Regions from separate parts of the Lysinibacillus canaveralius genome, predicted to be linked through region 3. Evidence: riboswitches for the same ligand, from Rfam matches in the RefSeq annotation. Region 3 holds a riboswitch; each other region holds the start of a gene.
The links. Region 3 has a riboswitch for thiamine pyrophosphate ahead of thiT (energy-coupled thiamine transporter ThiT). Riboswitches for the same ligand answer to the same signal wherever they lie in the genome.

Region 1 (4,156 bases), 670 kb from region 3:
CCCGATCCAATCGGTGACGCGCCAGGCATAATGGCATGAACACCAAGATTTTCAAGACGCTTCGCTAGCACGACGTCATCCGATGTATATGGTAAGACAATAAACCCTTCCGCAAGAAGCTTTTCGGATGCCTTTAATGTTTCAATCGGGTCTGGTAATAGCGTACGCTGATCTCCGATGACCTCCACTTTAATCATGTCACATAACCCTGACGCCTTCGCGAGCTTCGCAATACGTACCGCCTCCTCAGCGGTCTTCGCTCCTGCTGTATTGGGGAGCAGCGTATAATTTGTTAAATCGAGCTGCTCCAAAAAATTAGGCTGCTCCGCTGAAAAAATATTCATTCTTCTTACAGCAAACGTTAAAATTTCTGCCTGCGATACTTCTACCGCTTTTTTCTGTACCTCAAATGATGGATATTTCCCCGTACCTAATAAAAGCCTTGAATGATATGTACGATCTGCAATTTTTAACATACTTCATCCTCCTCCAACAAAATGAACAATTTCCACTACATCGCCATGTGATAGGCGAGTCGTTGCATAGTCTTCTTTCATCACAATATCCCGATTTACTTCAACGACAACGATGCGATTTTCTAAGCTATAATGCGCCAACAATTGTTGAACGCTTTCAAACAGCTCAACTTGCTTGCCATTTACCGTAATAGACATCCCTTTCTCACCTCCTAAATGGGCCGCCTACTTGAAATTCCTCCACCCATTCTTGTTTCATATCCTTTCTTAAAATAAGACTGGCAATCATCTCGCCTGTTGCCGGAGCTAGCAGCACACCATTACGATAATGTCCAGTTGCAAACAAAATTGCATTATCCTCTGGGTGAAATCCGATGAAGGGCTTTTGATTAAACGTTTGTGGCCGAAGCCCTGACCAACTAGCCTTTATATTCATCTGGCCAATCGCAGGGAATAGTGCCTTCGCCTTTTGAATTAAAGTCTCTACCCCATTTAAGCTTACTTGCTCTGACCAGTCATTTTCCTGCATCGTAGCGCCAATGACCAGCTCCCCATTATTTCTTGGCACAATATAATATTTATCATGAAAAATCGTGTGCTTTAAAACAAAATTGGCACTCTCAACAGCTATACATTCCCCTTTGACTGGTATCATTTCGTGCTGTAACCCAAGCTGCCGAAAGAACGGAGTACTCCACACACCACTGGCAATGACAATACGCTTTGCTTTGAAAAGCTCCTTTGTCGTTTCAATTTCAAACAGATCCTGCTGTTTTTTAATATGCAACACCTTTGTATGCTCTACAATTGATGCACCATACAGCTGAGCACCTTTTGCGAAGGCTTGGCATACACGCGCCGGCAACACATTTATATCCTCTTCAATATAAGCTGCACCTAAGATATCCGGGGTAACTTCTTGCTCTAGATTTCTTACTTCCTCTGGTTCAAGCCATGTCACCGTAGGCTGTGCAAGTACCATTGCTAATTTTTCTTTGTCACGCTCAGAAAATGCAAGCTTTAAAATCCCCCCTTTCCTAAAACCTAAGTCAATCCCGCTCTGCTCGTATAATTCTTCCTTTAACACGGAATAAAGAGACTGACTATACCTCGCAAAAGAGAAAAAGGCTTTCACCTCATCCTCCAATTCCGAATGGGCACCGAGCATGCCGGCTGCTGCGCTTGTCGCTTTTAAACCAATCTGACCTTCCTCTAGCACGGCTACATCGACCTGCTCCTTCGCTAAATAGTAAGCAATAGCACTGCCAATAATCCCGCCGCCAATCACGGCTACCTCATAGCTTTTTTGCATATTGAATGGCCTCCCTAAAATGCTCTGCTTCAGCAACTGGACGATGGGCTGAAAAAATACCCGACATCACCGCAATGCCATCTGCCTGCACGTCCCGCAATGCCTGGAGCCGATTTACCTGAATACCACCAATCGCATAGACGGGAATCTTTAAACTCCCTTTCATTTCAATAATGGGGGTAAGACCGTTTGGGGCCTTTCCTTTTTTGCTATTCGTTTCAAAGCAATGTCCGTATAGCACATAATCAGCTCCTTGTCGCTCCGCCTCCTTAGCTCCCTCATAATCATGAACAGATTTCCCTACATGAAGATGCGGAAATCGCTCTTTTACCTGTTGCACAGGCAGCCCCTTTTCTGGTAAATGCACTGTTTGGATACCGCTGCACAAAGCAATATCCAACCGATCATTGATGATGAGTTTCTCTTTTGGCACACCTCCCTCGTCCAAATATTCAAGCAGCGCCATCACTTCCTTTACCGTCTTTGACTTTTCGCGTATTTGAATAAAATCAACACTATACTGGATTTGAATTATTTCCTGCGCTAACTCCAAAACCGACTGGCAATCATCTGTTACAGCCATTAGCTTCATATTTACATGCTCCCTTTATTGATTTTAAGCAACAAAAAACCACTCTCCCAAAAGGAAAGTGGTTCTGTTTGAATGCAACATATGCACAAAGGCACACAAAACATAAACATCCGCTACTTCCCTACGCAGATACAAATCTGATCAGGTTATGAGGGTTTAAAAGTACCTACTTTCGTCTCAGCCCTTATCAAGGGATCCCCTAGTAAAATTCATTTTCAATTTATAGGCTATCTGCCGTTTGCTGAATATCATCATTCCCCTTCATATTGAGGCGTAATAAAGGCACCACTACAAAAGTAGAGATGCCTAAAAAGTGCATATGTATGTACTCATCGCTCCCTACGCCAGTATTAACTGTCAGGTTCTAAGGGTCAGGTTTTACCTTCTCAACACACACGCGTCCCCCTGCAAATTCATTGAATTGTTTTTATTGTACTGATAAAAATGGTTAAATGCAATAATTTTTTGAATCGTATGAATTATTCATTAGATCCAAGCGGGATAAAAGGTTTTTAATCGTTAGCGTTGATTCACTTTGAATTATATGAACAAGTTTCTTTTCTCATCTTTCTCATGTACCTCAAATAACAACCAACCAATTCAATAAAAAACAAGTATTTCTTTTACTTCAAGCCTATTGTGTTGTATCTAAACCCTCTTGTATCATAAAAGCAACAGTCAGCTATGATAAAACGTAGCATAACTCCATAAAAAACCTCTAGCACCGCTCACACATCATCTAAATTTTGCAATCCCGCCAATTGTTGTGAATTTGTATTAACCCCCCAGACTCACTAAATGCCTTTGTCAATTGAACAAAAGGAAAACGCAACCTCACTATTTGATTCGTTAAACTAAAAAAGCACCCGACAAGTTTTTACCTGTCAGGCACTTCTCAAATCATACTATGGGCACTTGTTAAAAAGTACCAAATACCAAACCCTTGGTATTCCTACTCTTGAATCGCAGCTTCAAGCGCTACAACCATCATGTCTTTGAACGTTGTTTGACGCTCTTCAGAAGATGTTACCTCACCAGTAATAATGTGGTCAGAAACAGTCAGTACTGCTAATGCTTGACGTCCAAACTTCGCTGCTAGTGTATATAGTGCTGCAGCTTCCATTTCAACTGCTAATACGCCATATTTCGCAAGCTTTTCATTTTGTTCTTCATCTGAATAGAACATGTCGGCAGTGAAGATGTTCCCCACTTTCAAGTTCAAGCCCGCTTCTTTACCAGCATTGTATGCTTTATGAAGTAGATCGAAGTCAGCAGTTGGAGCAAAGTCAATACCGCCGCCCCAGATCACTTGGTTTAAGCGTGAATCTGTAGAAGCCGCTTGTGCTAAAATAACGTCACGCACTTTTACGTCTTTTTGAATCGCACCGCATGTACCAACACGGATTAATTTTTGTACACCGTATTCTTGCATAAGTTCCGTTGCATAGATCGAGATAGAAGGTACACCCATACCTGTCCCTTGCACAGATACACGGCGACCTTTGTATGTACCTGTATATCCAAACATGTTACGCACTTCGTTGTAGCATGTTACATCTTCCAAAAATGTTTCTGCGATGAATTTCGCACGAAGCGGATCTCCTGGAAGTAATACGATATCAGCGATTTCGCCTTGTTTAGCAGCAATATGGATACTCATAAATAGTCCCTCATTTCAGTTATTTTCAAGTTAATGATACTTCGTTTTCCTGTTTGATGCAATCGTTAGACGTCTTGCTTTGAAAAGTTAGAGTAGTTTGTTAATTCCTTCTCATG
Region 2 (4,156 bases), 870 kb from region 3:
TTTAGTGGTATGATGGTTAAGTTTGCATCTACTCTATGACACAATTCCATTTATCGAAGAAAAGAGGTATTTATGCAGCCCACAAAATTATCTAAGCAACATTGGTTGCTCATTTTCACACTTACTTTATTAACATTTGTTCTTGGGACAAGCGAATTTATTATTGTCGGCATATTAACCGATATTTCTTCAAGTCTTCATATACCAAATGCAAAAGCAGGTACACTCGTTTCGGCGTTTGCCATTACCTTTGCCATCGCAACACCAATAGTGATGTCAGCAACAAGTCATTTTCCGAAGCGTAAATGGATGTTATTTTTAATAGGTTCTTTCATCGTATTAAATGCTTTGTGCGTAATTTCAACAAGTTATATGATGCTGCTTGTACTTCGAATTATAAAAGCGATTGTAACAGGCGTATTAATTTCCTTAGCTATGATTGTTGCAAGTGAAACTATGCCCATCGAAAAGCGTGGAATTGCGATATCATTCATTTTCGGTGGTTTTACACTAGCAAATGTCGTTGGTGTGCCACTTGGTACTATTATTTCCGATTGGTACGGCTGGAATGCCACTTTTATGTTTACTACTTTGCTAGGTGGTTTGGCATTTTTGACATCCTATTTCGTCTTGCCCCATAAGCTTAGCCAAATACGCAGTTCGATACGAGACCAATTTTCTTTATTGACTAAGCCAAGGATTTTAATGGCCTTTTTCATTCCTGCTCTCGGGTTTGGTGCAACTTATACGGTCTTTACTTTCCTTGTTCCTATTTTGAAAGGAATGGAAGTACCAAGTCAGTCAATTAGTTTAATCTTATTTGGATACGGATTTATCTCGATATTCAGTAATATCCTTGCCGGTAAGATTGCCGGCTTTAATGCAATTGGTCGGCTTCGATTTGTTTTTCTCATACAAGCTGTTGTTCTAACAAGTTTATATTGGACTTCAAATCATTATGTATTAGGAATGGTTAACATTGGTATGATGTCGTTAACAGCCATCCTTTTAACAACATCTACTCAGCTTTATTTAATTGACCTCGCTGGCATTTATCAGCCTAAAGCAACAGGACTTGCTGCTTCACTAATGCCAGTAGCAAGTAACTTAGGTATCGCATTTGGATCTGCACTCGGCGGATTTGTATACTATCAAGGTAATTTAATGGATGTAGCATGGGTTGGCGGGATCGTTGCAGTCTGTGCAAGTGTACTAACGTTCATTAGTTATTATTTAGACCTGAAACAAAAGAAATTAGCATAAATCCTGTTGAAAAAAGTATTAGGAACATATAGTTGTTCCCTAATACTTTTTTATGATTAGGTATACCGTTACTCCTATTAATTAGCGGTTCCTCATATGATTAGTATCATAGTGTATGTTCATTTTGATTTTATTCAAGCCCTTATCAATTTTGAAAATTAACGTATGAAAAAGCAGAGGATATAATCGCAGCTGCAAAACGTAACCCATTTCAGTCAACCCTTTTTCATAGCCTGCTTGTCAATCTGAATATATAGATTTACTTCAAGCATACCACCAACAGCTTTCTACGTTGGAGCGTGAGATTGATCAGTTAGCGGTACAACTTGAAGAATATAAACTACTCCAAACAATTCCCGGTGTAGGTGAAAAAATCGCTGCAACGATTTTTTCTGAAATCCTAATCCATAACAAGACCACCATCAACGACTAAATTTTGCCCAGTGATAGCACATCCCCAAGGTGATGCAAAGAATAAAGCCACGTCTGCTAACTCTTTTGGTGTTGTCACTCTTTGTAACGGTGTTGCAGCTTCAATCATTTGAAATACTTCTGCTGTCGTAACTTTACTCGCATCCGTTTGTTTTAAGAGTCCGCCAGACATCATATTGACTGTAATGCCATACGCACCTAACTCTTTGGCCATGTTACGTGTAAATCCGAGCAATGCTGCTTTAGCTGTTGTATATTCATGATAAGCTACTACGGGATGCTGAAATAAATTTGTCCCAATATTTATAATTCGACCAAATCCCAGGTCCTTCATATCCTGAACACATGCTTGAATACTATTCAAAGCACCCTTAATCGTTCCTTCAAATTGCTTATTGTAATCAGTCCATTGAAGGTCAAACACATTTTTTTGCGAAAGTGGATTAAATTCGAAATCAATCAACGCATTATTGACTATGGTTGTAATCGGCGTATGAAAATGTTGCTTTGCTGTTTCGACCAGTTGCTGCACTTCTTGTTGATTGCGTATATCTGCTTGTAAAGCGATAACCTGAGGACCCAAACTTTGCGCTAAACGCGTTGCTTTTTCCTCGCTTTTATAATAATTCAGTACGACATTAGCCCCCTCCTTAACAAAAGCTTTAACGAGTTCTTCTCCAACGCCTCTACTTGCACCTGTAACTAAAACGGTTTGTTCATGTAGTTTCATTATAATTTCCCCTTACTTAATTTTTGTAAAGTTGTTTGGGACCCGGAATTTTGTAAAGAACGGAAACGACAGTAAAGATATCTGCACCTTTTCGAACTTTTTACAAAACCCCATACAGTTTCCTCCTCACTAGATAGACGTAAGTGCAAAAAAACGTCCCTATTAATATAGAGACGCCCAAAAAAGTGTATACTACACCTATAATTGCTCCCTACGTCAGTGTTAACTGTCAGGTTCTAAGGGTCAGGTTTTAACCTTCTCAACACAACTGTGTCCCCCTGCAATTAAAGTATTTGCATAAGAAAAGCTCCACGTAAATTACGCGGAGCCATAGTAAGTACAGGAAAATAATATGTACTTTGCTCCCTACGTCCGTATTAACGGTCAGGTTCTAAGGGTCAGGTTTTACCTTCTCAACACAACTGTGTCCCCCTGCAAATGCATTTAATTAGCTTGATTCTATCAAAGTTCGCTGTTATTAACAAGTACATTTTAAACTTAAATACTACATCCTTACAAGCAGCCAACAATTGTCCCAATCAATCGTTTGTAACCTTTCATAAGAGAGATATTAATAATATAACTCTATACCAGAAAGTCAAGCACTTGTCCTAAATCACTTAAAGTTTAAAAGGATATACTGTTCCATGCTCAGACTAACACTAATATTAATTTCGTAATTTTTTTATAAAAGTGTAACGATCCGCACTTACAAAACTACAGTCAGGAACTAAAGGGGCATTGCGAAGCTTTAAAGCAAATTTATTCAAAATTGGTGTAATCTCAGCACGTCTACTCTCATCGATAGCATATTCTAAACCATATTTATAAATATCGGGTTTAATTTCTACTGTCTGCTCAGCATACTTAGGGTTATACTTAATTATCTTGAATTGTTGCTGCTCCAAAGTAAAACCCCTATCAGATTCTACTTAGAAATAAGTATATTCCTATCAATTCCATGTATTTACCTGCATAATTTCACCTTTTATTTCTAATTAACTATCAAAGCACACGTATAGGTAAATATCTCGTCTATCATCCTGCATGTTAACACTTAAAAAGCTAGTCAACCAGCCGCTTCTCCATCAACACTGTGTTATACCAGGAGCCGTCTCGTTATGCAATTTTTTCACGAACGCCTACGAAACGAAATCCGGCTTTTTCGTGTACTCTAATGGCTTGCACTATTTTTCTAGAAAAATGGATGATTGAAGCATCCTGTAACCTGATTTTCTGCATTCTTCACAAAGAGCTTCCAATAAAATACTGCTAACCCCTTTTCCAGAAACAGATTGCCTGATGTAAATACTTATTTCTGCAACACCTTTGTATACTTCACGCACTGAAATGGGCGTAACAGATATCCACCCTTGCACAGCCCCATTCTCTTCGTAGACAACCCGCAAACCTTTATCAAATTTTATATCCCATTTTGCTGGTGTTGGTGCGATTGTTTCAAAGGTTGATCAACCCGTATTCATCCCTTCCTGATAAATAGCAACAACAATCTCTATATCTTGATTCGCCATTTTCCGAATCATTTTGTTCCTCCTATAAAAGCGACTTCCGTTAAGGAAACCGCCTTATTTTGTAAATCATAAAGAATGATCTTTTACTTAAAAGACTAGTTGTGTATGCAACCCTTCTGCAAGCTCTACCCAATACCTTTCCTAGCAACAACCGCCTATACCGCTGTAACAGACACCCGTTTCCGGCAGACTGAGCTGT
Region 3 (4,156 bases):
CGTTCAGAGGGAAGAGAAATTTCAACGATGCTGCGAAAACAGTTTCGCATTACCGCCCAGTACCGGGAAATTAAGGAGACACTTAATGAATTGTACCGGATTTTAGAGGATCAGGCAGACGAACGCCTCAATGACCTGTTATTTATTCTAACAATCTTTACCGTGATTTCCGGTATTTACGGAATGAATCTTGTCATCGAAGAATGGAAGGGCAATATTGACTGGTCCCAGGTAGCTGATTATTCAATATTTGAATGGATATCGTTTGCTGTAGCCTTATTTGGTATTGGGCTATCTTTCTTCCTCGTTGGCAATTTAGCGTATCGTACAATCAGCAGAAAAATTAAAAAACGGATACGGCAAAAACAATTATAAAGAGATGCCCCTAATTTGGGGTGTCTTTTTTGTTTTGAAAATCAAAATAGAGGATGGTGCCGTCTAAACGGTAATGATAACATCCTAAATCCCTTATGGCAGTTATGCCAAAGGTCTTAGGTGCTCAATCTGGGTAAGGATGCTTTTGTTCTTTCTGGTAAGTATTGTATATAATAATAGGAAACAACATAAAGAGGGGTAGACAAAAAGATGGCCTTATGGCTGATAGGCGGTTGTTTAATTTTCTTGTTGGCTGCGGCATTCACGCTGATGATTGTGGCGCTCTTCTTCCTAGGTGAGGATTCTCTCCTTGCTGAAGAGGCGGTTTCTGAGACGATTTCACAAGAAAATGTTTGTTTTGAAGGAGAAATTTATAATGAAGAAGAGCAAATTTGTATACTTGAGGTAAAGTGCGATTCTTCAGAAGACTGCGCAGCCTGGGGGGACCAGTTAATTGTAGAGCTTGAAGGCGTATATGGGCCTCTGGACGATTATACCGTCATGGATGATGTGTTAATACCTGAAGAAATTATCTACATGTACGAAATTGATAATAATGTAGTGCGTGAAAATGTAGAGGAAGACTATTTATGGCAGTGGTACAGCTTTGATTGGATGACTCCCGATGAGATGACAACAATGATAGATGCGGTCGAGATTTTTGAAGGCAATGAGACGAATGCTTATGTCAAGGTAGCAGGGGGTACCAGTGCAACGCTCGGACTGAACGCAGAGCCTTTCATGCCGTCCGAAACTATTCAAAATAATCTGCACGAACTGGCACACCTGTTATCTCTAACGCCGGAAGAAGTAGATTATAGCCTACCTGAAAGATATTGCTGGACGAATTATACAGAAGAGGGCGGCTGCTTCTATGAAGATTCGTACCTCTATCAATTTTATGGACGATTTTGGCTCCTGGATTATGAGGAGACGAGCGAGTATTTTTTAAGTGAATATGCAACAACCCATGAGCAGGAGGATTTTGCCGAATCCTTTATGTATTTTGTCCTATATCCTAAACCGGAAGGAAGTACGGTAGCAGATCAAAAAATCCTATTCTTTTATGAATTTGAAGAGATGGTAATGCTGCGTGCAGAGCTATTAGCAAGGATTGCTACATGGCTTCCACGTACAGGATAAAATAACTAAATTTTTGAAATCACCTTGCGGGGATTTTTTGTTTCAGATATGATAAAGCCATTACAACTTAATAGTAACCACAGGAGGGGCCGAGCGAGTCGGCTGAGATTGTGCACGGATGCTGCACTGACTCTTAGAACCTGTAAGTTAGCACTTGCGTAGGGATGTGGATAGAAACCGACTTCAAAACGATGTCAGGCTCTGTCCTGATGTCGTTTTTTTTCGTTCTATTCCTTCTCTCGTTACTCTATGAGAGAAAGGAGAGGAAATATGGAGAAAAGAAAATTGAGGATGTGGATTGAAATAGCGCTGTTTGCCAGTATCGGTGTTATTTTCGATATGCTGACCATCAACTTTATGCCCCAAGGAGGCGGAATTTCCTTACAGATGATTCCGATTCTTCTGATTGCAATAAGATGGGGGCTGCTCGCAGGTGTTTCAACCGGCATGCTGATCGGATTTATTGACATTGCTACTGGAGTACCTGTCTATCACTGGGCCCAGGTGTTTTTGGATCATTGCCTCGCTACTGCAGCAGTTGGAATGGCTGCTCTTTTGAACAAGCCAATTCATGACGCTTTGCACAATGGCCGTAAACAGAAGCTGATACTATTTTTGACAGCAGCAATCTGTATGGCAGGATTTTTTAAATTCTGGGTTCACGTTATTTCAGGAGTGATATTTTTCTATATGTTTGCGGATGGTCAGAATGTGTGGCTCTATTCCATCATTTATAATGCTACACCAATGGTCCCAACAATTGGGGTGACGATTATTTGCACGATCCTGTTACTCACTTCGTCACCAAGACTTGTCATACCAAAATTAGCATAAAGGAGAGGTAACGATGTCATTTTGTCAAGCTGTTCGAAAAGAAACAAACCGTTATTTTGAAGAAAGCTTCAAGCACCCATTTGTGAAAGGATTGGTCAACGGTACATTGCCGATTGAAAAGTTCGCCTATTATATGCTGCAGGATGCCTACTATTTGAAACATTACTCTAAAGTTTTGGCATTGACTGCTGTGAAAGCAGAAAAGGAAGCAGATATGAAATTCTTTTTAGAAAAGGCGCAATTTGTTCAGCAATCGGAACTGCTGCTGCATACAACTGTTTTTCAGGAGCTGGGTATTACGGAAGAACAAATTGCCGGCTTCATGCCGGCACCTGCTGCCTATAACTATGTAAGCCACATGTATCAAGCAGTATACAATGGCGATGCTGCAGAAAGCTTTGCAGCAATGCTGCCGTGCCCTTGGCTGTATCAGGAGATAGGAGAGCATTACCGCGATGCAAAGCCCGGGGTAAAAGTGTATGAAGATTGGATCAATATGTACAGCGATATTGCATTTAAACAATCCATTGAGGAGCAGATTGAAATGATGGACCGCTATGCACATGAAAATCCTCATAAAAACGAGATATTAAAGCAGCATTTTATTCGAAGCTGTTATTATGAATGGCAATTTTGGGAGATGTCTTGGACGATACAGGACTGGGAAGGAGAGGTAAAGAAATATGAGCTTATCGAACATTTATAAAAAAAAGCCGCTTGTACATTGTATTACAAACACCGTAGCAGCTAATTTCACGGCAAATGGCCTGCTGGCAATTGGTGCATCACCAATTATGGCCGATGAGGCATTAGAAGCAGAAGAAATGGTACGTATTGCAGATGCCTTGCTTCTTAATATCGGTACTTTACACGAAACTACGGCTAGAACGATGCTTATTGCGGGAAAAGCAGCAAACGAAAAAGGCATTCCAGTTGTGCTGGATCCGGTGGCGGTCGGTGCCTCTCTTTACCGCCAACAAATCGCAAAAGAAATCCTCGGGCAGATTCGGATTGATTGTATTCGCTGTAATGTTGGGGAGCTTGCTGTCGTTGCCGGCGTTCCTTGGGAATCAAGAGGCGTCGATAGTGGGGAAGGGCAGATCGATATTATTGAGACAGCAAAGCTTGTTGCTAATACGTACAATACCCTTGTGTTTGTGACAGGAAGTACAGACATTGTAACAAATGGAAAGGAAACTTTTCAGATTCAGGGAGGAAATGAGCGGATTACCCATGTAACAGCTACTGGCTGTCTACTTAGCGCTATTTGTGCAGCAGGGCTAGCGTCCAATGATAGAAAAGTGGAGACATTACAGGACATTTCATCCAATTACAAGAAGGCAGCTGAATTAGCAGGTGAACAGCACTATATTGGCAGCTTTCAAATCAGTTTGTTAAATGCGCTCGAACGTCTCGCACAGGGGGAAAAAGAATGGACATTGTTATGACGGTAGCAGGCTCGGATTCGGGCGGAGGAGCAGGTATCCAGGCAGATTTAAAAACGTTTCAGGAGATTGGTGTATTCGGTACAACGGCCATTACGGCATTAACTGCACAGAATACATGGGGAGTTGAAGGGATTTTTCCGGTAGAGAAAGATTTTGTTGAACAGCAAATGCTAACTGTTTTTCAGGACATGCCGGTTCGAGCTCTTAAAACGGGTATGCTCTTTTCCTCTGAAATCATTGAGACCGTTGCACAAGTGCTAGCTGAAAAAAATATGTTCGTTGTTATTGATCCGGTCATGATTGCAAAGGGAGGAGCTGCATTACTTCAAAGAAGTGCTATTGATGCGATGAAAAAG

Region 1: linked by a shared signal. The riboswitch ahead of AA0Y26_RS12470 (thiamine phosphate synthase) and the one ahead of thiT (energy-coupled thiamine transporter ThiT) in region 3 are both predicted to bind thiamine pyrophosphate.
Region 2: linked by a shared signal. The riboswitch ahead of AA0Y26_RS11390 (3-oxoacyl-ACP reductase) and the one ahead of thiT (energy-coupled thiamine transporter ThiT) in region 3 are both predicted to bind thiamine pyrophosphate.

The regions. Positions count from the first base shown of each region.
Region 1 covers NZ_CP154840.1:2,457,440-2,461,595, forward strand. Annotated here, with positions in the region: gene AA0Y26_RS12455 (thiazole synthase) at 1-476, opposite strand, end outside; gene thiS (sulfur carrier protein ThiS) at 480-674, opposite strand; gene thiO (glycine oxidase ThiO) at 682-1,788, opposite strand; gene AA0Y26_RS12470 (thiamine phosphate synthase) at 1,772-2,380, opposite strand; TPP riboswitch at 2,482-2,591, opposite strand; TPP riboswitch at 2,700-2,797, opposite strand; gene deoD (purine-nucleoside phosphorylase) at 3,333-4,040, opposite strand.
Region 2 covers NZ_CP154840.1:2,253,229-2,257,384, forward strand. Annotated here, with positions in the region: gene AA0Y26_RS11385 (MFS transporter) at 73-1,263, shown strand; gene AA0Y26_RS11390 (3-oxoacyl-ACP reductase) at 1,664-2,425, opposite strand; TPP riboswitch at 2,617-2,715, opposite strand; TPP riboswitch at 2,772-2,869, opposite strand; gene AA0Y26_RS11395 (hypothetical protein) at 3,094-3,333, opposite strand; gene AA0Y26_RS11400 (N-acetyltransferase family protein) at 3,613-3,804, opposite strand; gene AA0Y26_RS11405 (NAD(P)-binding domain-containing protein) at 4,099-4,156, opposite strand, start outside.
Region 3 covers NZ_CP154840.1:3,122,922-3,127,077, reverse strand. Annotated here, with positions in the region: gene AA0Y26_RS15835 (hypothetical protein) at 1-375, shown strand, start outside; gene AA0Y26_RS15830 (hypothetical protein) at 586-1,518, shown strand; TPP riboswitch at 1,591-1,700, shown strand; gene thiT (energy-coupled thiamine transporter ThiT) at 1,789-2,352, shown strand; gene tenA (thiaminase II) at 2,366-3,058, shown strand; gene thiM (hydroxyethylthiazole kinase) at 3,036-3,800, shown strand; gene thiD (bifunctional hydroxymethylpyrimidine kinase/phosphomethylpyrimidine kinase) at 3,785-4,156, shown strand, end outside.